Regions from separate parts of the Bacillus shivajii genome, predicted to be linked through region 1. Evidence: riboswitches for the same ligand, from Rfam matches in the RefSeq annotation. Region 1 holds a riboswitch; each other region holds the start of a gene.
What was found. A riboswitch is a leader RNA that binds a small molecule or an ion and turns the genes downstream of it on or off. The one in region 1 is predicted to bind thiamine pyrophosphate.
Positions count from the first base shown of each region.

Region 2: linked by a shared signal. The riboswitch ahead of tenA (thiaminase II) and the one ahead of thiD (bifunctional hydroxymethylpyrimidine kinase/phosphomethylpyrimidine kinase) in region 1 are both predicted to bind thiamine pyrophosphate.
Region 3: linked by a shared signal. The riboswitch ahead of LGQ02_RS15390 (Ykof family thiamine-binding protein) and the one ahead of thiD (bifunctional hydroxymethylpyrimidine kinase/phosphomethylpyrimidine kinase) in region 1 are both predicted to bind thiamine pyrophosphate.

Region 1 is NZ_CP084703.1:3,307,344-3,317,403, forward strand. It holds gene ftsW (putative lipid II flippase FtsW) at 20-1,225, opposite strand; gene LGQ02_RS16055 (winged helix-turn-helix transcriptional regulator) at 1,731-2,042, shown strand; gene LGQ02_RS16060 (thiazole biosynthesis adenylyltransferase ThiF) at 2,092-3,111, opposite strand; gene thiS (sulfur carrier protein ThiS) at 3,133-3,336, opposite strand; gene tenI (thiazole tautomerase TenI) at 3,351-3,938, opposite strand; gene thiH (2-iminoacetate synthase ThiH) at 3,970-5,073, opposite strand; gene LGQ02_RS16080 (thiazole synthase) at 5,089-5,859, opposite strand; TPP riboswitch at 5,950-6,054, opposite strand; TPP riboswitch at 6,501-6,602, shown strand; gene thiD (bifunctional hydroxymethylpyrimidine kinase/phosphomethylpyrimidine kinase) at 6,727-7,566, shown strand; gene thiE (thiamine phosphate synthase) at 7,542-8,195, shown strand; gene LGQ02_RS16095 (putative polysaccharide biosynthesis protein) at 8,695-10,060, opposite strand, start outside.
Region 2 is NZ_CP084703.1:787,714-797,773, forward strand. It holds gene pepF (oligoendopeptidase F) at 1-1,118, shown strand, start outside; TPP riboswitch at 1,324-1,427, shown strand; gene tenA (thiaminase II) at 1,776-2,450, shown strand; gene LGQ02_RS03810 (ABC transporter ATP-binding protein) at 2,443-3,219, shown strand; gene LGQ02_RS03815 (ABC transporter permease) at 3,216-3,968, shown strand; gene LGQ02_RS03820 (ABC transporter substrate-binding protein) at 3,965-4,954, shown strand; gene LGQ02_RS03825 (D-2-hydroxyacid dehydrogenase) at 5,197-6,138, shown strand; gene LGQ02_RS03830 (EAL domain-containing protein) at 6,322-8,157, shown strand; gene LGQ02_RS03835 (S8 family serine peptidase) at 8,327-9,817, opposite strand.
Region 3 is NZ_CP084703.1:3,163,741-3,173,800, reverse strand. It holds gene ligD (DNA ligase D) at 1-145, opposite strand, end outside; gene ligD (non-homologous end-joining DNA ligase) at 142-1,110, opposite strand; gene yunB (sporulation protein YunB) at 1,274-2,137, shown strand; gene ku (non-homologous end joining protein Ku) at 2,421-3,323, opposite strand; gene LGQ02_RS15405 (energy-coupling factor transporter transmembrane component T family protein) at 3,519-4,298, opposite strand; gene LGQ02_RS15400 (ABC transporter ATP-binding protein) at 4,282-6,015, opposite strand; gene LGQ02_RS15395 (ECF transporter S component) at 5,996-6,601, opposite strand; gene LGQ02_RS15390 (Ykof family thiamine-binding protein) at 6,616-7,218, opposite strand; TPP riboswitch at 7,336-7,441, opposite strand; gene LGQ02_RS15385 (hypothetical protein) at 7,511-7,840, opposite strand; gene LGQ02_RS15380 (DUF4190 domain-containing protein) at 8,001-8,291, shown strand; gene LGQ02_RS15375 (sigma-w pathway protein ysdB) at 8,368-8,784, opposite strand; gene LGQ02_RS15370 (dUTP diphosphatase) at 9,538-10,038, shown strand.

The DNA of each region.
Region 1 (10,060 bases):
CTACTATATGTTTTACAAATTATCGAACTGGGCGAAGATGTTGTTTCTTTCCATATGTAACTTTAGGAGTTTCTTCCTCTTCTACATATTCTTCATCTTCGCGATTTTCATGACGGTCCTTTTCTGTTTTTCTTGAAATGTTCGCTAAGATCCCCATTGATGCTAATGTAACCATAAGAGAAGAACCACCATAGCTTATGAAAGGAAATGGAATTCCTGTAATTGGTAAAACACCACTGACCGCTCCTGCATTAAATAACACTTGTATAGAGAGCTGAAAGACGATTCCAAACGCTAGAAGGCTACCAAAAGCGTCCTTGCATCTGGCCCCAATTACAACCCCTCTTATAATAATAATCAACATACATGCAAAAACAAAGGCAATACCTAATATTCCTAATTCTTCACTGACAATTGCAAGGATAAAATCAGTATGTGCTTCTGGTAAATAAAATAATTTCTGCACACTTTGACCAAAACCAGCCCCTGTTAAGCCACCGTGAGCGATCGCAATGTAAGATTGAACGAGTTGGTATCCAACTCCTGCTTCTAATTCAAATGGGGTACGGTAGCCAATTAAACGATTCATCCGATATTCTGCTGATTGTGCATAATGATAAACGGCCCAGCCTGCTACAGTACCTAATGAAATGATATGTAGCTTCCTCGCACCAGAACAAAAAGCAATAAGGCCTGCTACAATAACAATGGACGTCGCTGTTCCTAAATCTGGTTGTAACATAATAAGGCCGAAAAAAATAACAACAACAATTAACGGTGGTAATACACCGCTTAAGAACTTATTAATGTACGCTTGCTTTCTTGAGTATACGTACGATAAGTAAATAATCGAACCTAATTTCACAAATTCGGATGGCTGAATTTGAAATCCTGCAATGGATACCCACCTTGTTGCTTCGTTAACACTGACACCAACACCAGGAACTTGTACGAGGGCTAGGAGAATGATCGACCCTAGTACGATCCATGGTGCGAGCTTTCTAAAATGCCTGTATGGAAAAAACATAAAAAACATAAATAGAAATGCAGATACGATAACCCATTGGAGCTGACGGTCAAAAAAATGAGTAATGTTATCAAATCTTTCATAACCAATAACAAAACTAGAGCTATATATCATAACGAGTCCGAATAATGTAAGTAATGCTACACTAACAATTAAAACCCAATCTATGTAGAGGTTTTTCTTTTTTGGCTCTTGCAATTTATTCACCCGCCTATTTTTTTAGGTGATTAATCTTTGATTATCGTCGACATGCGTAAATCCCAATGTCATGATTGATTGGCATAAAACGCTCTTGGCGACAAGTTTATGAACATACACCATTAATTCTATCATTATAGCAGATGCCTCCCCACTCTAAAAGAGACTTCGTAATTGTTATTATGGATAAATTCTACTTATTGAATAAAGACAAAGTGCCTAGCAACTCATATTAAATATAATGAAACAGAGTCATTATATTTTAATGAAGTGAAATCTATTAGACACTTTTATACCTCTCCCTTTGTAAATGTAAAGGCTAGCATCCATACACATTTTTCTCACACTGGATGCTTAAACGACAAAAATCCACTATGATGCCCCGATAAATAACCCCACTCTTCATACATAATGTCCACACCCATTAATTACAAGAATAGTGGCGTATGATATAATAGACATAGACTTACTATTATTCCCACTGCATAAAAAGGAGTGGTTGCCAATGGATCAAATTCACTTATGCCCAAAATTTGAAGCAGCTTTTCAAATGTTAGGAAAACGCTGGAATGGATTAATTTTACGAGTACTCCAACAAGGGCCGAAGCGGTTTAAAGATATATCTTCTGTCATCCCCAACATGAGTGATAAAATGCTCGTTGATCGACTGAAAAACCTGGAAGAAGCAGACCTTGTCGAACGTATCGTTTACCCAGAAACACCCGTTCGAATTGAGTATAAATTAACAGAAAAAGGTCATGCACTTGAACCTACCATGAATGAACTCCAGAAATGGGCAGAAACATGGATGAAATAAAGAACAGGCCAACCTGTGGATGAGGTTGACCTGTTTTTTATTTGGTTTACTATCCTAAAATCCGATGATACAAAGTTTTCGCTTCAGCAATGTCACTTGTCCCATGCACGAGCACTCGTCCATCTTTAAAGAAAACGATGCGATGATCACCATATCGGTACGAAAGTAAATATGGGTTTTGTTCAACTGTACCTTCTTGCTGACTTAAAATGTCAGCTAATTCTTCTAAGTCTCTCTCCATTCGCTTCGGTGGACGAATTTGTACAGTATTCCTGCCACATAGAACAGCCGTCTTTGTTTGTGCTTCATAAGATAAAAACGGATAAGAACGGTCAGTACCACACGATGAACAATCGTCTTTACGCACTCGATCCACTTTGATTGAAGTATGTTCATTTTTCCATAAATCAAAGCAGACAAGTTTTTTCCTGAGCGATTCTTTATCTTCAACAAGGAGTTTGAGTACTTCTGCTGTCTGATAAGCAACTACCATTTGCACAGCTGGACTTATGACACCAACCGTATCACACGTTGCTCCCCCTAGTGGAACCGTCTCTAATAAACAATGTAGGCATGGCGTTTCCCCTGGAATAATTGTATAACTTAGACCATAGCTACCTACACACGCACCATAAATCCATGGAATGTCATATTTTTGAGCAATGTCATTCATGAGTAGGCGCGTATCGAAATTATCTGTTGCATCTAGCATAATATCAACGCCGTCTATTAACTGTTCTAATTCTTCCTTCGTCACATCGAGTACATGTGCTTCAATATCGACTTCAGAATTAATAGCAGACAAACGTTGTTTTGCAGCTACGGCTTTCGGAATTCGTTCTTTTGCATCTAACTCAGCATATAGCTGTTGACGCTGTAAGTTACTAAATTCTACATAGTCACGATCAACTATTGTAACCTTACCTATTCCTGCTCGTACAAGATTTTCCGCATTCCCTGTACCTAATGCACCTGCTCCAATAATTAAAACGTGTTTGTGATGAATCTTCCCTTGACCTTGTTCTCCAATCGGAGAAAACAATTGCTGTCTTGAATAACGGTTATTCATGATTGTTACTTCCCTTCTCGATCATCCGCCGCCAACAAATTGAACAAGCTCAATTTGGTCGCCTTCTTTGATCTCAGTTCCATCATGATCATCTTTATTCATAATACTTTCATTCAATTCGACGATAACGACTTTTTTATCTAATTCATAGTAATTTAATAAATCTGATACGGTTTTAACATCCGCAGGTAATTCACTTTTCTTTCCATTCACTTGAATCACCATTAACTTTCCCTCCTTCAATCTACAACATATGCTTGTATTGCTGTTAACGGGCATTGAGCCTCTAATACTCCAGACATGACAGCAATCCCTTTAGCACCTGCCTCTCTTACTACGTTAACACGATCAGGGTTAATTCCTCCAATCGCGATAACAGGAATATCGACCGATTCGACGATATCACGTAACTGTTCAACGCCTCTTGGCTCTAATCCTGGCTTTGAATTTGATGGAAATACGTGTCCATACAATATATAATCTGCCCCATTTTTCTCCGCTTCACATGCCTCCGTAACTGAGTGAACAGACTTACCAATTCGTAAGTGAGGAAACGTACTTTTTACCGCTTGAATAGGTAAACTATGATAAGCAAGTTGCGTTCCAGCTGTCTTCATCGCGGCAGCGACATCGACGCGGTCATTGATTACCAACTTTGAAGCTGGAATCCCAGCACTCTTTAATAACTCTACACCTTCGACAACTTCAGAAGCTGTACGCTTTTTTTCACGAAGGTGAAAATAATCGACGTAAGGTTCAATTGTTTTTGCAGTTTGTACAAATTTATCTAAAGGTTGTTTTCCATTCGAGATAACATGAATCTCCACCTCATCACCTCACAAACCATCATACAACGAGTTATAACATCTGCCAATCTTTCACGACAGGTTGATATTCTTTTTCTTTCAAAAGAGATTTTATTTCCTCAACAGAACGTTCATCACAAATTTCAAATTGGCTTTGTGTCGCATCTGGTTCAGCATATCCCCCGACAACAGTCGAAGAATCAGTTGACATTTTTGTAACACCAAGTGGAATTAACTTGTCACGAAAGTCTGGTGTTTCTCTAGTAGAAATATTAATACCTGTCCTCGGTAAAAACAAGCGAAGTGCCAAGATCGCTTGAACAAGGTTTTTATCTGTAACATTTACTTTCGGCTGGAAACTCCCAGCGTGTGGACGCATTCTTGGAAACGACACACCGACTTCTGTTTCTAGAAAATTATTTTGTAAATAACTCGCGTGCCTTCCTGTCATATAGCATTCTTTTCGCCAATCATCCATCCCCAGTAGTGCCCCAATATTTACTGAGCGCATCCCGGCTTTCGCTCCTCGTTCTGGTGTATCAAGACGATACTTATAATCTCGCTTCGGACCAGCAACATGAATATCTCGATAAATTTCTTCGTTATAAACTTCTTGATAAACCGTTAGTCCATCGACACCGCATTCAACAAGCTCTTTATATTCTTGTTCATCTAGCGGTTGAATTTCAAGACCAACAGATGAGAAATACTTCTTCAAAACAGTCATACTATCTTTTAAATAATCAACTGATGAATGAAGGCGAGATTCTCCCGAGAGTAAAATAATATGTTTAATCCCTCTGTCAGCAATAATCTTTGCTTCTCGGTCGACTTCTTCCATCGTCAACCTACGTCTTGGAAAATCATGATTGACACTAAAACTACAATATTTACAGATGTTCACACAGTAATCAGATAAATAGAGTGGTAAATATAGCTGCATTGTTTTTCCGAAATGCTGTACTGTTAATCGATGAGCTTTTTGCGCCATTTCCTCTAAATAACCTTCTGCAGCTGGAGAAAGTAAAATGAAATAATCTCGTTCATTTAAACGGTCTTTTTGTAATACTCGCTCAACATCCCATCCTGTGATCGACTCAAACATTTTACCATACGGGAGGTCGCGAATTTCTAACAGTTCATTGTAAAAACTCATGTTTTTCGCCTCCCATTATGTGTTTAAAAAGCCTGTTAAAGGTGAAGATGCTTTCGCTTTTGATGATATTGGGCCTAACCCCGCTAAATAACCTTTCCTACCAGCTTTTACAGCTAAATCAAATGCTTCTGCCATTTCTACAGGGTCTTCAGCTGTTGCAATTGCTGTGTTTACAAGAACTGCATCAGCTCCCATCTCCATCGCTTCAGCTGCTTCAGACGGTTTACCAATACCAGCATCAACGATAACTGGTACGTCAATTTCATCAATAATTATTTGAACCATTTCTTTCATACGTATCCCTTTATTTGAACCTATCGGTGCACCAAGTGGCATAGTCGCTGCCGCCCCTGCATCAACCATTTTCTTTGCAGACATTAAATCTGGATTCATGTAAGGGAATACAACGAAACCTTCATTTGCTAAGATTTCAGTAGCTTTCGTCGTTTCTTCATTGTCTGGAAGTAAATATTTATTGTCTGAAATCACTTCAATTTTAATCCAATTCCCCATCCCACAAGCTTTTGCAAGTCTAGCAATTCTAATCGCTTCTTCTGCGGTTCTCGCGCCAGATGTGTTCGGCATTAAGATACAATCTTTTGGAATATCATTTAGGATATCCTCTTCTTTCGCTTCTATATCAACACGGCGTAATGCAACCGTTACAACTTTAGACTGTGACTTGCGGATCGCTTCCCCCATTTTCTCATGATCCGCAAATTTGCCAGTCCCGACAAATAATCGATTCGAAAGTGTTTTTCCCCCAATTGTTAATACATCATTCATTTGTACCCCTCCGTCTAGTAGATTCTTGATTTGTCCCCAATAAAAAAATGCTCACCTGAAGGAGGTAAGCATTGAGTGATAACTTTGATAACGTTAACGCAATTGCTTCCCTCCGTTGGCCTTAACCAATTCAGGTTCAAAGAGTTGGATCATAGACCCTCTCAGCCAATCAAATTGGCACCCCTAGCTTTTTGGCTCTTTTCGTATAACTTGTTGCTTCACAAAACCGTTACAGGCGGACGCTTTCACCTCAAGGCACTAGTGCGACATCCGTTCTAGCTTCGCTTTACTCGCTATCACGGTGTCTTCTTTGCCGCGGGCACGGCTTTAGCTAAGTTTGGAAAGAAAATGCACTTTCTTTCCAAACTGGATCTTCAGCTCGTGCTATTCCCGCCGGAGTCGCCGCCTTTCACTGTTTCGAGTTTATACTTATCACTTCATAAGCAACACTTTTTACCTGCGACTAGTAATCGCAGGAGCAAACATTTAGAAAACAGCTTTATTTTTATCTTACACGTTTAATCATAACAAATATTATAGTGTTATGTAATATCGATCTGCAAAAACTTATCAGTCCCCCACTTCAAACATGATCGACATGTTAAAATGATTTATGGTAGCATAAATATAACAAAATAAATAGTTTCCACTAGGGGCGCCGCGAGGCTGAGACAAGATCCTTACTTGGTCCCTTTGAACCTGATCTAGGTGATACTAGCGTAGGGAAGTGGAACGGATACAACTGAGAATACGAAGGTTTCAGTATGATTATTCTAAATAGCTTCTACCTTCTAAAATCGTCGCACCGTTCCCCTTTTCGAGCGGTGCTTTCTTTTTGGAAATTTTCAATGAAGGGTGAGAGATAATATGATAGCAAAAGCATTAACAATTGCTGGCTCCGACAGTGGAGGTGGAGCTGGGATCCAAGCCGATTTAAAAACATTTCAAGAACTAGACGTTTTCGGTATGTCGGCAATCACTGCGATCACTGCTCAAAATACATTAGGTGTTCAAGGCGTTTACCCTGTTGAGTTAAAAGGGCTTGATGAGCAAATCACCTCCATCGCCGAAGACATCGGTGTTGATGCGGTCAAAACGGGTATGTTATTTGATCAAGAACGTATTCGACTTGTCGCTGAAAAAATTCGTTATTACAAATGGAACAATGTCGTCGTTGACCCTGTGATGGTCGCAAAAGGTGGCGCTTCTTTGTTAACAAATGACTCAACAAACGCACTTATTGAAGACCTCCTTCCACTTGCAACAGTGACAACACCGAACATTCCAGAAGCAGAAGCGATCACTGGAAGAACGATTGAATCAATGGAGGATCGAAAAAAAGTTGCACAAGATTTTATTAACATGGGTGTAAAAACAGTTGTCATAAAAGGTGGGCATAGTGATGAAGACGATTCGGTCGTTGATTTATTATTTGATGGAAACTCTTTTCACTTTTTCAAAACACCGCGAATTGATACGAAAAACACACACGGTACAGGCTGTACATTTGCGTCAGCTGTCACTGCTGAATTAGCAAAAGGAACTCCGTTACAGCCAGCGATTGAAAAAGCGAAGGAATTTATTCACCTTGCAATCATCCATTCTTTAAAAATTGGTGGTGGGCACGGACCAACTAATCACTCTGCATACAGAAATCACCCTGAACATGAGGAGGTGATCTCGTGGCAAGAATCGATTCAAGCGTAATGCGAGATCTATTAAAGGTGTACTTCATCTCTGGAAGTACAAATGTCTCAACTGATCTCTCTCACGTTTTAAAACAAGCCATTGACGGTGGTGTAACGATTTTTCAATACCGTGAAAAAGGTGAGGAAGCTCTAACTGGTGAAGAAAAAGAACGTTTAGGTAAAGAACTGAAAGACATTTGCCAAACAAGAAATATCCCTTTTATCGTAAATGATGACATTGATCTTGCGTTAAAACTTGATGCAGATGGAGTTCATATCGGACAAGATGACGGAAATGTCCCTGAGGTTAGAAAGAAAATTGGTGACCGCATTCTCGGAGTATCTGCTCATAACATTGATGAAGCAAACAATGCATTACGTGATGGAGCAGATTACCTTGGTGTAGGTCCAGTTTATGCCACTTCGACGAAACAAGATACTGAGAAAGTGTGCGGTCCACATTTTATTGCAGAACTTAGAGAGAAAGGGATTGATGCACCAATTGTTGCTATTGGTGGTATTAACCAAGCTAACGCTGCAAAAGTAGTTCGCGGAAAAGCTGATGGACTTTCAGTCATTACTGCAATTTCAAAAGCAGAAGACCCTACCGTTGCAACAGCAGAGCTAGCTAGCGTTTGGACGCGTTAGTTTAAGATGAAATAGAATGACTCATAAGTGACAGACACTTATGAGTCATCTTATTTTTTAACGTTTTAACTTTAACAATATTTTCACGAAACTTTATTGGATTGATAATTTAGAATAAAGATTAGCATAAACAAACCAAAGAGGTATATAAGAAACGTTTGTGCATTCAAAACAATCATCAATACAAATAAAAGGCCGACACCTATAAACGCTAGGTCATATATTCTCCTCTTTAGGCTCCGTTCACCCTTAGTCCAATCTATGGCCGTTAGTACGGAAATGAATAAATATAGTATTAGAATACCGATAAACCCTAAAAGTGTAAGGTCATCCACCCTTATTCCCCCTACCGATTAATGAATTGAAACTATTCCTGCTATATTTCCCCTATATAATTTTTACGAACTATACAGAAAAAAAGTTCCTTTATCAGTTATTTCATATGATGAAAAAATCGCACGGATTTTCTAAATGAAAAGTCCATGCGATTTTTCTTTTATTATTGTTTTTGTAAAACTTTAAAACGATGGCCTAAAATTTGGCCTGCCAACCCTGAACGAATACTAATGTACATGTAAACGATCATTCCACTTATAACAGAGAAGCCGAGTACGACAAACGCATTCACGCGGCTATCTAATGGGAACCATTGTTGCAAGCCTAAACTAATAATAACAACAGCACCAGCCATAACGGCAGTAAACAGAACGATTAATAAGATTCGCTTTATTAAATATTGATAATCATAGTCAGCAAACTTTCCAATCGCCCAAACATTTACCGCAATCGCAATACCGTAGCCTATCGCCGTACTTAGTACAGCCCCTCCTGGTCCGATCGTGACAATAAACAAGTGATTCGTTACAAGCTTAAACAAAATTCCAGCAAGTAAAGCGATAACTGCATATTTTTGTCGGTTTATCCCTTGAAGAAGTGCTGATGTTACGGCAAATATTGAAAACAAAATCGCAACCGGTGCATAATACGTGAGCATCTCTGAACCGATATGGAAGTCCTCCCCGACGCCAAAGAGTGCACCATAGGCAGAATCACTTAATAACATTAAACCAACTGCAGCCGGAACGCTTAAAAACAAAATGATTTGATACGTTTGCGTAATTTGCCTTTGCAATAAATCTGTATCGTTATTTGTAAATGACTTCGTAATTGTCGGCAGAATTGTTAAAGACATCGCTGTTGCAATTGATACAGGAATTAAAATGAGCTTGTGAGTTGCTTGAGCGAATACCCCAAAGTACATTTCTGCAATTCTTTGTGGCATTCCAGTTTGATCTAATGCATTGTTAAACGTTAATAAATCAACATTTTGATATAACGGAATGGATAGACCAACAAAAGAAATTGGCAACGCATACTTCAATAGTTCTTTATACATTTTTGGTAGCGGAATGTTATGGTCTACCGTACTTTCTTCTACTTGTTTGTTTAGTTCTGCATTGCGTTTTTTCCAATAGACAATTAATACTGCCAGTCCACCAAGTGCTCCAACAAACGCCCCAAATGTTGCAAAACCGACAGCTGTTCCAAGTCCACCGCCCCAAACATCAATGATTAAAAAGGTTAAGATCAAGATGAAAATAATCCGAATAATTTGTTCAATCACTTGCGATACGGCAGTTGGTCCCATCGAACCAAAACCTTGGAAATAACCACGAATAAGCGACATAATTGGTACAACAAATAAGGCGACACTTACCATCCGTATTGTAAACACGACATCGCCAATCGTATTCCCTTCTAGTTGTTCAGGGTCCACAACGCGATGCGCAATCGGATTGGCTAGGAAAAATAAAAGTAAAAATGCGATAAGACCGGTAATGGACATAACGACAAGTCCTGAGCGG
Region 2 (10,060 bases), 1.9 Mb from region 1:
AAAATACGTATGCTGCGACATATGCGACAGAAGTGAAAAAACAAGTCGTTGAAGCGCGCCTTAGAAACTATGATTCAGTTACAGATATGCTCCTTCATGAGCAACAAGTCACGAAAGAGATGTATCATAATCAGTTAGATACAATACAAACGGAGCTTGCGCCACATATGCGCCGTTATGCGAAGTTGAAAAAACGTGTTCTCGGGTTGGAACAAATGAAATTTAGTGATCTGAAAGCGCCACTTGATCCAGAATTTGAACCTGAAATTACGTATGAAGAAGCATCAAAGCTTGTCCTAGAATCACTTGAAGTGATGGGGCCTGAATATATGGAGATCATGAAGCAAGGAGTGCACAGTCGCTGGGTTGATCGTGCTGACAACGTCGGAAAGCGTTCTGGAGCGTTCTGCTCAAGTCCTTATGGTGTTCACCCGTATATTTTAATGACGTGGAGTGATTCGATGAGAAATGCGTTTACGCTTGCGCATGAACTAGGTCATGCCGGTCACTTCCGGTTAGCTGGTCGTTATCAAAACATCTCGAATACTCGTCCGTCTAGATATTTTATAGAAGCCCCGTCAACAATGAATGAGATGTTATTAAGCCAGCACATCTTAGCGAAGCCAAATGATGATCGAATGCGCCGGTGGGTCATTCTCCAGTCCTTAGGAACGTATTATCACAACTTTGTCACTCATATTTTAGAAGGCGAGCTTCAACGTCGTGTGTACGACTTAGCAGACGAAGGAACGCCAATTACGGCTAAACTTCTATGTGAGCAAAAAAAGGAGTTGTTGTCGCAATTTTGGGGCGATGCGGTTGAAATCGATGACGGGGCAGGGTTAACGTGGATGCGCCAGCCTCATTATTATATGGGACTATATCCATATACGTACTCTGCAGGGTTAACCGCCTCAACAGCAGCCGCGCAAACGATCAAGGAAGAAGGGCAACCGGCTGTTGATCGATGGATTTCTGCTTTAAAAGCTGGAGGAACGTTAAAACCACTCGAGCTTATGCAGCTAGCTGGCGTCGATATGTCAACACCTGATCCGATTAAAAAAGCCGTAGCTTACGTCGGTACCTTAGTCGATGAGCTGGAAAGAAGTTTTGAATAAATAAGAAATTCTATTTATAACCGTTAAACCCTCTACAGGTCCTCTAGTTGATTCCATAAAATTTCCAGGTGCCTGGCACCTGGAAGCATCTAGAAATTAATGGTTATACTTTTTGGGGGACTGTCATATATTTTCTTCAGTTGTTGATTAAACCATATAAGTATGGTACAAATATTCATAGATTAATGATTTCGAAAATTAAATAGAATCACTCTAGGGGTGCTTATCGAAGCTGAGAGAGACGACAGGTCTTAACCCTTTTAACCTGATCTAGTTCGTACTAGCGTAGGGAAGAAGTGTAATATGATAAATGAATGACGTGTATTTTTTTCAATATACGTGCAAAAATTTATTAAGTTTTTTAACCACTTCTTGCTATAGGAGTGGTTTTATTTTTTGTCACACTTTAAGAATTTTTAACTTTGCTAAAGGATTAAAGTAACTGCTCCTGCGTTTACTCGTCGCAGGTCGGAGTTATTTCGACGAAGCTGTTGCTTTGTGCTCCTGCGGTTACTCGTCGCAACTCGAAGTTTAATCAATGGAGTTATGCTTGTGGCAACTAAGGCTGTCGCCATTAGGACTTGGCGATAAGCCAAGTTTTGTTTATGATGTTTTAACGATAGTTAGAGTCATTAAAAAATAAAGGAGTGAAAAAGCATGAAATTTAGTGAACGATTACACGAAAACTTGAAACCGATTTGGCGTAAAAACCATGCCCACCCATTTGTGCAAGGGATTGGGGAAGGAACGTTAGAAAAGGACAAATTCCGATTTTTTATGATCCAAGATTATCTTTATTTAATTGACTATGCGAAACTATTTGCAATTGGTGCAATGAAGGCAAAAGATGTTGAGACGATGGGGAAGTTTGCTAACTTGTTAGATTCAACTCTAAACGAGGAAATGTCTTTGCATCGAGAGTACGCAAAAAAGTTTGGAATTAGTGAAGAAGAGCTCGAAACAGCAAAACCAGCTCCAACAACGCTTGCATATACACACTACATGTTACATGTCGGTCAAAATGGAGGCTTAGCCGAACTTGTCGCCGCTCTTTTGCCTTGTATGTGGAGCTACTGGGAAATCGGTAAAGAGTTGAATGAAAAGCCTGGAGCAAGTGAGCATGAATTTTACGGAGGGTGGATTCAAATGTATAGCTCTGACGAATTTGGTCAGCTGGCAACATGGTGCATTGATTTACTTGACGAGTTGACCGCAGGAAAGCCAGAAGAAGAGCTTGTAAAACTAGAGGAAATCTTCTTAAATACAACACGGTTTGAGTATATGTTTTGGGATATGTCTTATCGTCAAGAGATGTGGCCAACAGATGAGTGAACCAGTATTACAGTTTGAAGGTGTCAGCTTTCACTATGCAAAGGACAAAGGGCAGGACGTTACATTAATCATTGATAGCCTTCAACTCGACGTAAAGCCTGGTGAGTTTGTAAGCATCGTTGGCCCGAGTGGATCAGGAAAAAGTACATTGTTTAAATTAATTACCGGCTTAGAACAACCTACTGCTGGTAATATATTGATCAACGGTGAGGTGTTTGAGGATCGACTCGGTCATGTTGGGTATATGCCTCAACAAGATTTGCTCATGCCTTGGCGAACGATTATTGATAACGCATCTTTGCCACTAGAATTAAAAGGGGTAAAGAAACGCCAAGCTCATGAACAGGTAAGAGGCCTTTTAGAAGAGTTTGGTTTGAAAGGTACCGAAAACAAATATCCGGGTGATTTATCTGGAGGTATGAAACAAAGAGTCTCTTTTTTACGGACGATTTTAAGTGGTTCTAATGTCTTGCTTTTAGATGAGCCATTTAGTGCCTTAGATGCGATAACTAGGATATCCATGCAAGAATGGTTATTAGAGCAATGGAAAAAGTGGCAAAAAACGGTTTTATTCATTACCCATGATGTAGATGAAGCGTTATTTTTATCAGACCGAGTGTTCATTCTTACAGAAACACCTGTTCAGCAACTTCAAGAGGTTTACGTTCCGACAAAGCGCCCAAGATCGATTCATGATTTAAGTGAACCATCTGTTGTTGAATTGAAACATTATTTACTAGATCAACTACGACCGAGGTTGAAAGCATGAGGAATTGGAAGGATTATAGTGTCTCATTCATTCTTGTGGCTATTATTCTAATTATTTGGGAGTTGGGCGCGAGATTGCTGGATATGGCTTATATATTACCAGCACCAACCCAAATCATGTTGAAGCTCTGGGAATTAAGGGATCCGTTATTTTTTGTCCATTTACCTGCAACGTTGACGATTATTGTTGTCGGTCTTTTCATATCAATTGTATTGGGTGTTGGCTTAGCGATTTGGATGAACCTTAGTAAAGCCGCAGAAAAAGCCTTTTACCCGATTATAATCTCATCACAAACGATTCCTGTGATTGCTTTGGCACCGATCTTTGTTTTATGGTTCGGTTACTCGATTTGGAGTAAAGTTATTGTCACAGTTCTTATTACATTTTTTCCGATTACAGTAAATACTTTTGATGGGTTACGCTCAAGCAGTAAAGAATTAAAAGAACTTCTGTTAACAATGGGAGCAAAGAAGAAAGATATTTTCTTAAAACTTTATATTCCATCGGCACTTCCACATTTTTACTCAGGATTAAAAGTTGCTGTAACACTGAGTGTTATCGGTGCGGCGATCGGAGAATGGTTAGGCGCACAAGCTGGTTTAGGCTATTTTAGTCGAAGAATGATGACACAGTTTGATGGAGCAGGCGTTTTTGCGCCAATCGTATTATTATCAGCAATTGGAATTAGTTTATTTTTACTTGTCGTTTTACTAGAAAAGATTACATTAAAATGGAGGAAAACAGGATGAAGAAATGGTTATTAAGTAGTTTTATTGTCGCGGTTATCGCTACTCTTGCGGCGTGTGGAGGAAATGAAGCGGATGAAGAAATAACAGAAATTGACCTTATGCTCGATTGGTACCCAAACGCTGTACATAGCTATTTATATGTGGCAAAGGCACACGGTTATTTTGAAGAAGAAGGTGTGAAAGTAAATATTCAGTTTCCGGCAAACCCGACAGACCCTATTAATCTCGCAGCAGCAGGAAGAGTGACGCTGGGGATTTCCTATCAACCAGATGTTGTTATGGCTCGCGCTAACCAAGATGTGCCGGTGAAATCAGTTGGAGCAGTTGTTCGTTCTCCTTTAAATCATATCGTTTATTTAGATGATGAAGGAATTGAGTCGCCGAAAGATTTAACTGGTTTACAAATCGGATATCCTGGAATTCCATTAAACGAACCACTTCTAAAAACAATGCTTCAAAATGATGGGGGAAACTTTGAAGAATTACAAATGGTTGATGTTGGTTTTGAGTTAGGTTCATCAATTGTAAGTGGGAATGTTGATGCTGTGATTGGAGCATATATTAATCATGAAGTACCAGTATTAAGACATGAAGGGTATGAGCCCAACTACTTTAATCCAGTAGATTATGGGGTTCCGAGTTTTTATGAATTGGTTTTCGTAACGAATGACCAAACGTGGGAAGAGCAGCAAGATGTGATTGAAGCGTTTTGGCGTGGGGCAACGAAAGGATATGAATTTATGAAAAACCATCCGGAAGAAGCTCTAGAAGTGTTATTAAGTAACCAAGACGAAGCGAACTTCCCTTTAATTGAAGAAGTTGAGCAGCAAAGTCTCGAAATATTATTGCCAAAAATGGCGTCTGAGGAAGGGTTCGGTAGTCAGGATGAAGCGGTGTGGCAAGAAACAATTGATTGGATGAAAGAATTCGGATTAATTGAAGAGGAACCATCTATCGATGATATTTTCGTAGATATTGTTAAATAACTTTTTGAGGGCCTCTCCCCGGTGCAGGAAAGCTTTCATGTGCTGGGGGGAGGCGTTTTTATTAATGTAAGAGAATGCTAATGCAACTTTTGTGAAATAATTTTATCCTCCTTCACTTTTTACCCTACTCGAAACATATTCACCATCTGTTAACCACTAAACCCTTGACGTAATCCGTTCCTATTTTGAAAAAAAATGATAGAAAAGGTAGGATTATATATATAAGGAGGGAAGGTGTGACCATGAAAATTAATAAAATATTATTTGCAAGCCCTATGTATAGGGAAATAGAAGAGATGTTTAAAAAACAAGACGTTGATCAAACGAAACAGTTTCGTTTTCGTCATCCGGAGGAAGTAAGCGAAGAAGATTATTTATGGGCTGATGCTTTTGTGGCGTTTAAACGTCCAGATAACTTTACATTTGGAAACATAAAGTGGGTCCACTCTTTCGGAGCGGGAGTCGATAAAATTCTGAAAGACGTCGAATGGAAAGATGATGTTGTTTTAACAAGGACGGTATGTTCTTTCGGGCAAAAAATCAGTGAATACTGCTTAAGTTATATTTTAAGAGATTTACAAAATCACGACCGTTATGAAGATTTGCAGAAGCAGAAAGAGTGGAGAGCAGAAGCTCCGTCTCCATTGTATGAAAGACAAGTGACTGTGTACGGTACAGGGGTTATTGGACAGGAAGTCGCAAAAACGTTATCCTCTTTCGGGATGAAAGTATACGGAGTTTCTCTTAGCGGGAAACAAAAAAAGCATTTTAAAGACGTTTTTTCATCAGAGAATGGATCTCATGATGTTTTAGCAGAAGCAGACTATGTGATTAATACGATGCCACTGACGGAAAAAACTCGTGGGATGTTTGATAAAGCATTGTTTAATCAAAGCTCTAATGCTGTTTTTATTAATGTTGGTCGTGGTGAATCTGTTGATAATCGGGCTTTATTAGAAGCGTTGGATGATGGCAAGGTAAGAAAGGCCATTTTAGACGTGTTTCAAGAGGAGCCACTTCCAGAGAACGATCCGTTTTGGACGCACCCAAACGTTGTCGTTACACCACATATTTCAGCTGTGACAACGCCTGAAGAGGGTGTCGATTGCTTCATTGATACATTACATAAGATTGAAAATAATCTTTTACTTTCAAATCAAGTCGACCTAAATAAAGGGTTTTAATAAAAAGGGGGTCAGGTAACTGGCCCCCTTTTTCAACCTTCATTCTTCATTGCCTCGTTTCTAAGACCCATAAAGCTGGATTTTCCTCTGTTTACTTTTATTGTATAGTACTTTTATAATAGTGTTAAAGTGCTTGTCGTATGACGTCTTAGTAGAATACATCAGTAAATAAGGGGTAGTCATGTGAATAAAGAATTAGATATCCTTAATCAGCGTAACCGAATGATGGTGACCCTTCTTTGGTTATTATTAATGTTTACAGTAGTTACAAATATTATCTTACTAGAGTATGATCCAACCATTATTAATGCTCTTATTTTTATTGCTATATTAGGGATCCCCGTGTGCACAATTTTAACTTGGATGACATATAAACGAATATATATCGAAAGTACGATGTATTTTGTTACGTTAACGGTTCTTTTAATCTTATTTATTCTCAATTTTGTCGATAAGCATCCTATTAACTTATTTGTTTTGCTATTAGCTCCAATATTAAGTATGTTTTATAGACAATGGAAGAATATTTTACTTTCAATAATTGGTTCCTTCCTTATCTTTCTATTTTTTGTTTCCTTTAATAGTGACGTTTATTTTGCCCATTGGAACGCGTTTGATATTGTCTATTTCTTTTTGTTTTACCTAGTTTTAGCATTTGTAATGATACTAGAAGCAAAGTTATCAGAAGGGCGGAGAATTAAGGCTGAGAAAAAAGTGGAATTTATGGCCTATCATGATAACGTTACTGGATTAGCAAATATCAATTATTTCTATGAGTTACTAGAACATTCGATTAATCAATCACATCATATTAATAAAGAAATAGGTATCATCCTTCTAGATCTTGATAATTTTAAAAAGGTAAATGATTCAATGGGCCATCAATTTGGTGACCAGTTATTAAAGGATGTTGCTTGTCGATTAGAAATTTGTATGAAAGATAAGGGAACATTGTGTCGTATGGGGGGAGATGAATTTTTACTGCTAATATCTGAAGTAGATGAAGAAGAGATGCATAGTATAGCTAAAAAGCTTCAGCATGAATTTGAAAAGCCATTTCTAATAGATGGAATGTATATTCATGTGACAACAAGTATGGGAATCTCTTTCTATCCATCAGATGGTAAAAGTGCAGATACATTAATTAAATATGCCGATATTGCGATGTACCGTTCGAAAGATCGGGGGAAAAATGACTATCATTTTTTCAAGCCTACCATGAATACGTCTACATATTCTGAATTCATCCTTGAAAATGATCTGCGAAAAGCATTAGCAGAAGAGGAATTTAAGGTTTATTATCAACCTTTTATTGATATTGAAACTGGCGAAATAAACGGTATGGAAGCGTTATTGCGCTGGGATCACCCTGATAAGGGGATCATCTCTCCAGATAAATTCATACCGTTAGCAGAAGAGACAGGTTTGATCCTTCCAATTGGTGAATGGGTTTTACGAACGGCTTGTAAACAAATAAGAGAATGGCAAAATGAAGGATTCCCTCCTATAAATGTGTCCGTCAATTTATCATTGCGACAGTTTTTACAACAAGATTTATGTGAAAAAATAAGTGAGATTATAAAAGAAAATGAACTCGATCCAAGGTGTCTTGAATTAGAGATTACGGAAAGTATCGCGATGGACATCAATTATACGATGCGCATTCTTAAGAGGCTTAAAAAGCTAGGAATTAAAATATCCATGGATGATTTCGGGACAGGTTATAGTTCACTAAGCAATTTAAAGAATCTGCCTATTGATAAATTGAAAATAGATAAATCGTTTATCCATGATATTAGGAATCCATTATACGAAGTTGAAGTTGTTTCAACAATTATTACCCTTGCAAAGAACTTGAGGCTTCAAGTGGTAGCTGAAGGTGTGGAAACTGAAAACCAATTACAATTTCTTGAGAAAGAAAAGTGTGATGCTTTTCAAGGGTATTTATTTAGCAAACCTTTACCTGCTAGTGAAATTGAGGAACTATTAAAGAAAGAGCATAAAGTGAGTGTTTCATAAAGTGTATATTATTTTTCTCGGTTTTTTAAAAAGGGTTATTTAAAGGCATTAATTCCGGTGCAAGCCACAGCTTAAGCGGGTGTTCCCTATATATGGGGAAAATTGTATAGTATATATAGAAAAAACAAGTCAGTGAACCAATCGTTCCTGACTTGTTTTTATCATTTATTTATCTAGTTAAAGCATTGTATATGTTGACACGCCCATGACCAAAATATTCACTGTATCCAGTCTTATCAACACTGTCAGCTGTTTGCTGCAGGCGATTTTGGACTTGGCGAGGAGTTGGCTTTTTGCCTGTTTCTTCATATACTTGCGAGATGTAAGCTGCAGCAGCTCCTGCTACTTGTGGGGAAGCCATTGATGTTCCTCTCATCCAAACGTAACCATTTTCACCAAAAAGCTGTTGGCTTCGGTTATTGTCAAAGTAAGTTGGATAAGCGCTTAAAATGGCAAATTTAAACGTGTCTCCTCCTTCATAACCAGCAGGAGGGTCGTCACCACCAGGTGCACCAAGGTTGATTGCACCGTTTCCGTAGTTAGAGAAGAAAGATAGTCGATCTTCTGTACCAAATCCGCCTCCCATCGCAGAAACAGTCACAACACCTGGAAGATGAGCTGGGACGAACCAAGCAGCTCCGTTTACATCATATTCTGGTCCAGCGTTTCCTTCAATCCAGTCGGCTACCTTTGAAGGGTTGCTCATATCTTGAGCAGAATTTCCAGCAGCTGCAACGACTGTTACATTTCTACTAACAGCATAGTCAACTGCTCGTTTATAAGCAACGACATCTGCTGCTTGGTTGTTCCCCATTCTTACACGCTCTCCTGTTTCAGGGTCTGTATAGAACCATTGGCCGACGACACGTGTTCCCCCTAAGCTCATGTTAATGACATCGACACCGTCATCAGCTGCAGCAATCATTGCATCTGTAATCCAAAGTTGTTGTGCGCTTCCTCTGTTGAAGACACGGTAAGACTTTAAACCAACGTCAGGAGCGATACCTTTCATCCGTCCATTACCAGCGATTGTACCAGCAACATGCGTTCCATGTCCGTGGTTATCCCATGAATCCTCCGTACCTGGTACGAATGTACGTGAAGCTTCAGGACCTCCGATAATATTTGGTGCTAAGTCTGGGTGATCGAAGTCAAATCCTGTATCAATAACACCAACGACGACATCATGTGTACCACTATGTACATCATGACTTGCAAAGTTATTTGTCACTTTTTCAATATCCCATTGCCAACCAGCTTCCCAAATGTTTTCATCAACAGGAACAGGGCCAGGGTTGTCTCCTGAAACAGCTTCACCATCAAGATCAAAATCAGGTAAATCGAGGGTGACATCGATTGAAGGAGAAAGACTTAGTACATCACTTTCTTTAGTTAATGATTTAATAAATTGAAGTGGGTTATCAGACGTTGCCTCTAAAACCCCAATTTGAGACACTTCGTACGTTATTTCACCACCAGCACGGTTAATGATGCCAGCATAATTACTAGGAAACTCTTCAGATTTAAAAGCAATAATAAAGCGTTGCTCAGAATCATTAGTAGATTCAGGGGGAGAATCAGCACCTGCAAAACTAATGGATGAAGCGAGTAAAGCCATGACTACAACAAAAATAAGTTGAACCCTCAACAATTTTTTCATTGATTTCCTCCTTTAATTTGGGATGATATAGAAATATTGTGGTAGTTTATGGAATAGACTCGATATTCTCAAAATGAATCAATAGATATAAAAGTTTATATCATGTTCAGAGGACAAAGACCTGATTGTGTTAATGACTTATCAAACGAAAGACTCTGTCTTATAGAAGTAATAGATAATCGTTAGTCCTATAGGTAGCCACTCATTACCCGAGGGGGATAAAGAACGGATGTCGTACTTGTG
Region 3 (10,060 bases), 140 kb from region 1:
CAGAAAAAGATCCAGCTTCAATAATTTCACCATTTTTAAAGAAACCAGCAAAAAACTGTCTCTTTGTGCGATGAAAGCCTGTTAAAAAGAAACTGCCTTTATAGGTTCTTTTTTTGTCTGAAAAAACAGGGTGATTGATGGTCATTTGACTCTTCCTTTGTCACTGTGGTCTTCTGGGAGGAGGCAACCTTCAGCCGGTTTATCGATGAAAGCTTGAATACTTGGCTGCCGAATAGATTGTCCTTTGGGCCATTCAATATACTGGATTTTGACAACATACTGTGGTTTTACCCAAACTGCTCCTTTTGCCCTGTCTGGTTTATGAACAAATGGCATGTTATCGGTTTTAATCGTTTCGATAAGCTTCGTAATTGTTGTCCAATCGTCTTGGGATAGTTTGCCTGTTCCTGCGTGGCCGACGTAATGAAAGGTTTGCTCTTTGTCATACATACCTAAAAGGAGTGAATTGACTGTATTTCCTCTGTAAGTAACCCCACCGATCACAGCGTGGATATCATGGAAGTTTTTTATTTTTAACCAACGTTTGTCCTTTCCCTTCAATTCATACGAACTGGTGACATCTTTACATATCATTCCTTCTAATTGTTGCTCTTTTACAGCAGTAAATAGCTGTTCACCATCGTCATAGTTTTTTACAAGTTGTATCGCATTGGTTGGTTTAATAACTTTTTTTAATATTTCTTGTCTTTCGTTCAGTGGTGTATCTAATAACCAATCACCATTTAAATAAAGAATATCAAAGATACAATAACAAATGGGGATCGTCGCTGTTTTCGCTTGAATACTTCGCTCTGAACGAAGTCGATCTCTTTTCATGACTTGTGAAAAAGAAGGTCGGCCTTCTTTAAATGCAATGATTTCCCCATCTAAAATGATGGACTTTACGTTTGCATAGTTCTTTATATTTACCACTTCAGGAAATTGTTTCGTCCGTTCGTTTAAATTTCGGTTAAATAATTTTACTTCGCTTCCGTCACAGTAGGTAAGGATTCGAACCCCATCCCATTTAATTTGGTACACCCAGTGTTTTCCTTCGGGAATTTCCTCTTGCTTGATTGGTTCAAACGGGATGATAGGTTTGATATTCATTGAATGGTCCTCCATGTTACATAAGATGTTTATAGTATCTCGGCTCGTTATAAAAATATGAGTGATAAAAGGCTTCATCTAATTTTTGTCCAAAAAATCAATGAGGAAATGAAAGTAGCTGTCCTTCTTTGCATATAGATTTAGAGAAGGGGGAGGGACCAGCATGAAAAAAGCACCGATGTTTCGAATCAAAAAAAGAAAAAGAGGGCCGCTGCCCTTTCGCTATGTCTTTTTAATATCATTATTAGTATTTTCGTTATTGACCGTCCAAGGGTTGATTATTATTGAACAAGGTATAAGGCCGACGTTAATGGCCATTGCAAAGACGGAAACGCAACGAATTGGAACGCTGGCTATTAATGATGCACTGTCAAAAAAAATTATTGATGATATGGATATGAATGAACTCGTTGAGTTTCAATATGATGCAAATGGAAACTTACAAACATTTCAAGTGAATACAGCACTATCAAATAAAATCATGCGAGATACAGTTAAGCGAGTTCAAGATTTTTTAAATGATATTGAGCATGGAAGGGTGCAAGATTACAGTCTGCCAACAGATGTAGATTTGGAACGGGAAGGAGCGACATTTGCTGAAGATGGGATCATCCATACGATACCGCTCGGTCAAGCTACAAATAATGCATTACTTGCGCATTTAGGTCCACGTGTACCGATTCGTTTGTCAGCGATTGGTGATGTAAAAGCAGACGTGAAAGAAGAATATGTAAACTTAGGGATTAATAATACGTATATTAGTATTTCTGTAGAAATTGAAGCAGATGTTAAAGTCGTTATTCCGTTTGCGACAGATGAAGAGGTTGTCCAAACATCGATTCCAATCGTTACTGTCTGGTTATCTGGTGAGGTTCCGCAGTTTTATAGTAGTGGCGGGAGTTCTGGTATGGCTCCGGCAATTATTACCCCAGATTCTGAAAACGACGGGATACAAGGGTTTGATAATCCTGAAGTTGGAGGATTTGACGTAGGTGAAGGGTTTGAAAGCGGAGGACTTGACAACTAACAATTTTGTGTGGAATGACAAAGTGCCGTATCACAGTTTTGTGGTGCGGTATTGATTTTTAGAACAAATGTTGATGGATAAGGAATGTCCGATTAAAAGCGAGTGAGGTAATTTACCTTGGTATTGATGACGTTGGGAAGGAAAATCGAGCGAGGAAGGAATCAAATCCGGAAATTGATGCCTGGGCCGAGGAACATCATTCATTTTTATTAAGGAATAAAAAAACGAGGCTCTCACCATACTGGGAACAGCCTCGACAATGAATTTAGTTGGATCATCATAGTTATTTTGCTTGTTTTGTTGGCTTTTTCGTTGATTTTGCTTTTGTTGTTTTTGCTTTTGTTGTTTTTGATGTCGTTTTTTTCGTCGTCGTCTTTTTCTTTGCTGTTGAGCGTTTTGTTGTTTTCTTTTTTGCATTGTCCGGCTTTGTTTTTTCGATACTTTTTTCGAGTGCTTCCATTAAGTCAATGACATTTGATTGCTCTTGTTTTGTCACGCCTTCGTCTTCTTCAACTTTTTCCTGTATAAGTTGCAATAGCTCTAGTCGGTAATCATCAGTATATTTCGTTGCGTCGAATTCTGCTGTTAAATGATCGACTAATGTTTTCGCGGTTTCTAGTTCTTTTTCTTGAATGTTTGTTTCATCAGGCACATTCGGTACGTTTTTTACATCACGGACTTCATCAGGGAAATGGAGTGTCTCCATAATTAACGTGTTTTCATACACACGGATTGCTGCAAGATTTTCTTTTGAGCGGATCGTGATTTTCGCAAGTCCAATCTTTCCGGTATCTTGAAGTGATTTTCTAAGTAATGCATATGCTTTCGAACCGCCTTCGTTTGGACTTAAATAATAAGATCGGTCAAAATAAATCGGATCAATTTCTTTTAACTCAACAAAATCGAGAATCTCAACGGCTTTATCTTCTTGTTCCTTTTTTAGTTTATTAAGCTCATCGTCATCAAGTACAACGTACTTCCCCTCAGTGTATTCATACGCTTTTACAATATCGTCATTTGATATTTCCTTGCCACACTCAGAGCACGTTTTTTCATATTTAATTGGGGCGTGGCAGTCTTTGTGTAAGTTTCGTAACTTCACGTCTTTATTTTCAGTAGCCGCATGTAATTTAATTGGGATGTTTACAAGGCCAAAGGAAATCGAACCTTTCCAGATCGTATGCATCGTTCATAATCCTCCTTAACCGTCTTTTTCTTAGTATGTTCAAGGGAGGCTGGCTAAACGGAACCAAATAATCCCAGGTGTCTGGTACATGGTATTATTTGGTAACAGGCGAGGTTAGTGAAGTGACAAAAATCCCCAGGTGCCTGGCACCTGGGGATAAATGGGGATTGCTAGGCTATGCAATGCCTACTTCCTTTAAAATTTTCTTCCAAATACATTTAAGTGTCCGAGTTGATATGATACATAGACTGCACCGAACAGGACGATCACAAAGCCTGAGAGAAACACCCAGTCACGTTTTTTAACGGTTAGTTTATAGTAGTGTGTGCGATCTGTTGAACCGGTGAAACCTTTTGATTCCATTGCGATTGCGACTCGTTCTGCTTTTCGAATCGCATTAGCGAGTAATGGAATGGCATAGCGCCTTATTTGATAAACTTTCTCCTTAATACCACGTGCTCTGCCAACCCCGCGAATACGATGGGCTTGCCGAAGAATTTCTAGTTCGTGCTTAAACGTTGGCAAGAATCGATAACCTGCTAGGATCCCATACGTAAATTTAGGTGGGAGTTTACATTGCTGCATTAGACTAAGCATGAACTTCGTAGAATCTGTTGTTAGTACAAACATGAGTGAAAGCGCAACTAAGCATAATGAACGAAGTCCAAGACTTATAGCGACCATCAAGTTTTGATAGTCGACTTCGAACCACCAAAACGCCAAAATTACTTCACCACCGGAAAAAGAATCCCCCGTGTATAATGCAGTCATCCATGCAAAACCAAGTGAAAGTAAAACAAAAGGTGTGAAGATCATAAGCCACTTCTTAAAGGGGATATTACTTAATAAGAATGTCATGGTAATCGTAAATAATAAATAAATAGCAGGGGTGACAGGATCGAAAATAAATGCTAACAATAATCCCGGAATAAAAATAGTGAAGGCTTTCACCGATGGATTAATGGATTCTAACATGTTCTCGATCCACTCCTTTCGAACGAGCTTCTCGTTTTACGTTGTTGAGTTCATTTTTTAACCGAATGCGGTATGGCAATCGCAAATGTGCTTTTGCAATGAGATCGTCATTTTCCCAAAGTTTGTTTTGGGCCCCTTGAAAGGAAACCTCTCCTTTATGGAGAACGATGACACGCTCACAATATCGATCAACTAATTCCATATCATGCGTTACAAAAACAATTGTTGTTCCTTGTTCACGCAAAGAATTGATCATGATCATGAGTTCTTCTGTCGTTTTTGCATCTTGACCGAAAGTCGGTTCATCGAAAAGCAATATTTTAGGCGTCTCATCAAGCATTGTTGCAACACTTAAACGACGCTTTTGCCCTCCACTTAACGCGAAAGGATTGCTCCACATCTTACCTTCTAATCGAAATCGTGATAGTAAATGTGTAACTTTTTCTCTAATATCGTGCTCTTTATCACGATTTAACTTCATACCAAATGCAAGTTCATCATAAACGGTGTCCGTTATAAATTGATGTTCAGGGTTTTGGAACACAAACCCAAGATTTTTTCGTAACTCATGTTCAGACCACTTTTTAAAGTCTTTACCAAGTAACGATCGTGAGCCAGTAGTTGGTGTTAAAATCCCAGCCAATATTTGTAAAAGTGTTGATTTACCTGCTCCGTTTTCACCGACGATGCCGATAAATTCGCCTTCATGAAAATCAATATCTATGTCCCGTAACACTTGTTGCTTTTTTTTCCTTGAATACGAAACATCTTTCAATGAAAGGATTGGGGAACTTTCTTTAATGGTAGGTTTGGACGGACTTACGTATAAGTTGAAACCTTTATTTTTCTCAGCAAAAAATAAAGCAAGTTCTCTTTCCGATAAAGGGCAATAGTTTTCATCAAAAGCAAATGGCTGACCATGCTTTAAGTACGTTTCGACCACTTTCGGTAAATGAACTCCTTCTTTTAGGAGCAAATCTGCATTTTTGTAAAAGATCGAGCCAGGCTCTCCTTCTGCAATTTTTTCCCCTTGATGACTTAGGCATATGACACGATCAGTAAATGATAGCCAGTCGTCAAGCTGGTGTTCAATAATGAGAACGGCTAAATGATGATTTACTTTTAATTGACCGATCAAATCAATAAACCCTTTACGTGAATAGGGGTCTAAGTTTGCTGTCGGTTCGTCTAAAATGATTAATTCCGGTTCTAAAAGAAGGACAGAAGCAAGAGCAACCTTTTGTTTTTGTCCACCGGAAAGTTCATGGATTGGCCTTTTTAGTAATGATTCAATCCCCACTTGACGTACGATCTTCTCAATGCGTGGCTTCATTTCTTCACGAGGAACTTGGATGTTTTCCATTGTGAAGGCAAGTTCGTTTTCGACAGTTACCATACAAAATTGGCTTTCAGGATCTTGGAAGACCACACCGATTCTCTTATTTAATACACCTTTTTCAAATGACTCAATGTTTTCTCCTTTATAATAAATACTCCCTTTTTTCCAACCTTCTACAGCATCTGGATATAATCCATTCAAACAAAGGGCTAGCGTGCTTTTTCCTGAGCCACTTGGTCCCATTAGGAGAACCGTTTCATTTCTTTCGATTCGTAAATTCATATTTTTAATCGTCGGATTTTTTTGAGAGTCATAATCAAAAGAGAAGTCCTCTACAGAAATGAGAGGACTTTCTTTATTAAGATGCTTTGTTTTCACGTTGTGCTTTCCACTCCTTCCCAAGAGCATAGCTTCGTAGTACACCGGTATTGGCAAGTTGATCGCTAATGTATTTACCTAATAAACCAGCTAGAAGTGCACCACTAATGAGACGGACAATAAACATCGCTGTTACAAGTTCAGTAGATAATGCAGCAAAACCTGAGATATACCATCCCCATACAAAGCTGAAAATAGCCGCAGACATTCCGGCTAAAACGAGAACTTTTGTTGTGTAGTTTTGCCATTTTGTTGCAGCGAACACGGCTTCGGCACCTAGTCCTTGGATAATTCCTGTGATAATCAGTCGCGGTCCTGCAGGGCTTCCGATTAATACTTGAATCGTAGCAGCAATTGTCTCTGAGATAAGTGCAGCTCCTGGTTTTCGAATAATATAAGCTGTAATGATCGAAACGATGAACCAAATCCCAAAAATCACTTCGTAGCCAAATGGACCAAGGCCAAATGGAGTTAACACATTTCTTAAGCCTTGACCGAAAAAGTAAAAAAGGAGATAAATAACTCCGAAGACGACACCTAATATCGACATAAGGACAATTTCACGTAAATTCCATTTACTCGTCATGACACTTGTCCCCCTTATTTATCTTTCTTTGATGGACTGTTCGCTGAAATTGCTGTTGTCATCGTCACATGGCTACGTTCATCTGTTTTCGAAGCATTGACAAACGCTTCTTCTAACGTTTTAAAAACATCATTTGCATCACCGTCAAGGCGTGAAGCGTAATGAACACCTTTTGTAAATGTCCCGTGCTCCTTAGCAATACCAATCTGGTCTGCAATGACTTGCATATAATTTTCGTTATTCATCGGATAGAGGGCAAATTGCGAAGCTACTTCTATATTTTCTTGTTGAGATGCTTCTTCGTTTAACCTGACATCATCTTCTGACATGTACGTATCTCCATCAGAGTCACCAGGACAACCAATTGAAAATGTTCCATTGAAGACAACGTGTACACCCGTTTTTGCAGCATGAACATAAATCGCTTTTGTTACATCAAAAACATGTTCACTTCTTCCGCGAATACATGTACTTACATCATCTGTTTTCATCCATACTTTGCTCGTATCAACTTCCGTTAGCGCTCCTTTAATGACATCAACAAATCTGTCGGTCATTGGATAAACGGAAAAACGACATCCAACAATTCTACTAGTTCCACAACTTAATCCTTGCATGAAAATATTCCTCCTTGAAAATATGTTCAACATCGTTCCGTATTTTCGCTTAAAGGGCAATAAAAAAACTGCACTTCCACAAGGAAATGCAGTGATAGTCAAACGTATCATATTCATATGACGTCACTGGCACTTCCCCACGCTAGTATTATCTAGTTCGGGTTCAAAGGGTTAACAGGAATTTCACCTGTCTCTCAGCGTTATAGCACCCCTAGTGCGAATTACGGTTATAATGTTGTTATTTATATTCTAACGATAAAAAACTTGTTTTGTAAAGTCATTGATTTTAATCTTAATGTAAGTGACGTTCATATGCAAAGTAAGAATAAGCTCTATACCCAAGAGAGAGGAGAATAAGCGCTATAAATCCCCACCTAACTGGCGAATCGATGAAAAATAAAAGAGGTAAAAAAATGAGTGCTAAAACGGAAAAAACGTTCGAGGCTGTGCCATTCACTGGTGTGTTATCCACAAGTAGTGTAGACATACCTTTAATTTTCTTAACAAAACAATTGTGACAGTACGGGACGACCGCTAGAAAAACTGTTGCCACAACGAGATCAGTACGATACGTCAATTTTTTTGCACAATGATCACAGCTGATTGATTTATGAGTATTCATTTCTTCCTCCTATATCAGAATCATTCAATCGGTACTGACTATAACTTTTATTTGCTGTAGTGCATATCATTGCAACGCTTGTATATGTATGAAATGATGCAAGAAAAGATCATTTTTCACTTAATCATTCAATTAAGTTTGAGAAGAAAGGGGCCTGAAGGTGACTGGCTTTCAAGTAGGAAAAATAGAAAAAAATAATACAAAGGCTGTCGTTTCTTTAGTAGTTGGAATCATTGCTCTTTTGTTCATCGTTTTTGTTTGGATCGGAATGATATTAGGCCTTTTAGGCATGATATTAGGTGTTATCGCTCTGCTTGAGACGAAAAAGACCGCTCAGAAAGGAAAGTATATAGCGATTGCCGGAGTTGTATGTAATTTATTAGCAATTATTTTGCCTATCATTATCATCTTTGTTATCTTTAATATTTATATGAACCCATCAGTAACATGACAAAAAAGGGCTGGATCGTATCAAGTTTTCTCGATATCCTGATTGATCTTTTACAGCTTGATAGGGTAGCCCTTGTTTATTCTTTTAATGAAAGTCGTTCCTCATTTTTCATCTTCTTTAGTAAATCGCTGATCGGACGTTTCCATTCGATTTTTGCTTTTGGATAACGGATTAATATTTCTTTTTCAATAAATTTAAAGTCATTTTTCGTGAGTCCTTTCAACCGATCATTATCCTCTGTCCAGATCATAATCGATGTAACTTCAAATGACTCATCAGTTGTTCCAAGGAATTTCTCTCCTTCAAACATGACCGTTCCGTATGTGAACAGTAAATTTTTTCGTACATTACTAGGCTCATCAAGCAAATAAAACTCACCATTACGATGGGCTGATTCGAGCTTCCTGCGTGGGTCAAGCCAATATTTAATGGCACTGTATATAATGATCCCTATGGCTATTAGAAGGAACAATCGAAATAAGATCACAGTCATTGTTATCTCTCCTTATGTGGCATTTGTTGATCCTTTTATGTGCACACTATTTTACTACTCTCAATCAATTAGTTACTAGTCATTATATTCCCTTTTTTGTATCATTAAAATCTAAATAAAGTCCACTTATTATATATTTACGAGTCATTTGTGATATGGTTTCAAAATGAAACTTTTTCTTTGTTATAATAATGGATGGATTTTTTCAAATGAATCAATTTCATAACTCAAAATATGATGCGAAATTTCGAATGATGAGTGTGAACTTCACTTCAGACGGACGCTTTCCCGAGGGCTTGTCTTCAGCTAACTTAGGCTCAACAAATCTTCGCCTAAGTGGATCTTCAGACTGCGCTGATCCTCCGGGAGTCGCCGCCTTTTGTTACGTTCACTTCTAAAGAAAACTCGCCGATTGGTGAGCCTTTAAGGCGAAGACAAAGGCGTAGTTGCACTTATACTATACACAAAGAAATTTTCACTACGTCGAAATTGCTCCTTAGCTAAAATTTTATACATTCTTATAGTGTAAACAAAACTTGGCTTATCGTTAAAGAGATTCTTAGTACTCTTCACCTGCGACGAGCAAGCGTAGCGGCGCAGAAGCACTTATCTATCTACCATAAATTAATAAATTCTGATAGTACAAACGTACATTTAATGAAGTATTTATAATATCATTCGTTTCACTGCGAAAAAAACGTAATTATGAAATCCATTCAAATAAAAACAAAAATTGATTAAAGGTGTGAAACAATGAATTTTACTGAGTTATATAAAAAGCAAAAAGAATTGGATACTTATATTGAAGAAAAGCATCGCTTACAAACGGAATCGTTATTAGACCGGAAGCTGATGGCATTACACGTTGAGATTTCCGAACTTGCCAATGAAACACGCTGCTTTAAATTTTGGAGTGAAAAAGGACCGTCACCACAAACAACCATTCTAGAAGAGTATGTTGACGGAATTCATTTTATTTTATCAGTCGGCCTCGAATACGGTTATGAAGATCAACCACTTATTCCATTTTCTGAGGAAGGAAAAAAAGAAGGACAGAGCCTTGTACCTTATTTTTATGCAGTGATTGAGTCAATTGGAACGTTGAGAAAGGAAGGAGATCGAAAAAGCTTTGAACAATTATTTCACACCTATTTATCTTTAGGTTCTGTGTTAGGGTTTACAGAACAAGACATCATTTCTGCTTACGAAGAAAAAAATGAAATTAACCATGAGCGTCAAGACTCTGGATATTAACTGTCTGTATAATGATACAAAT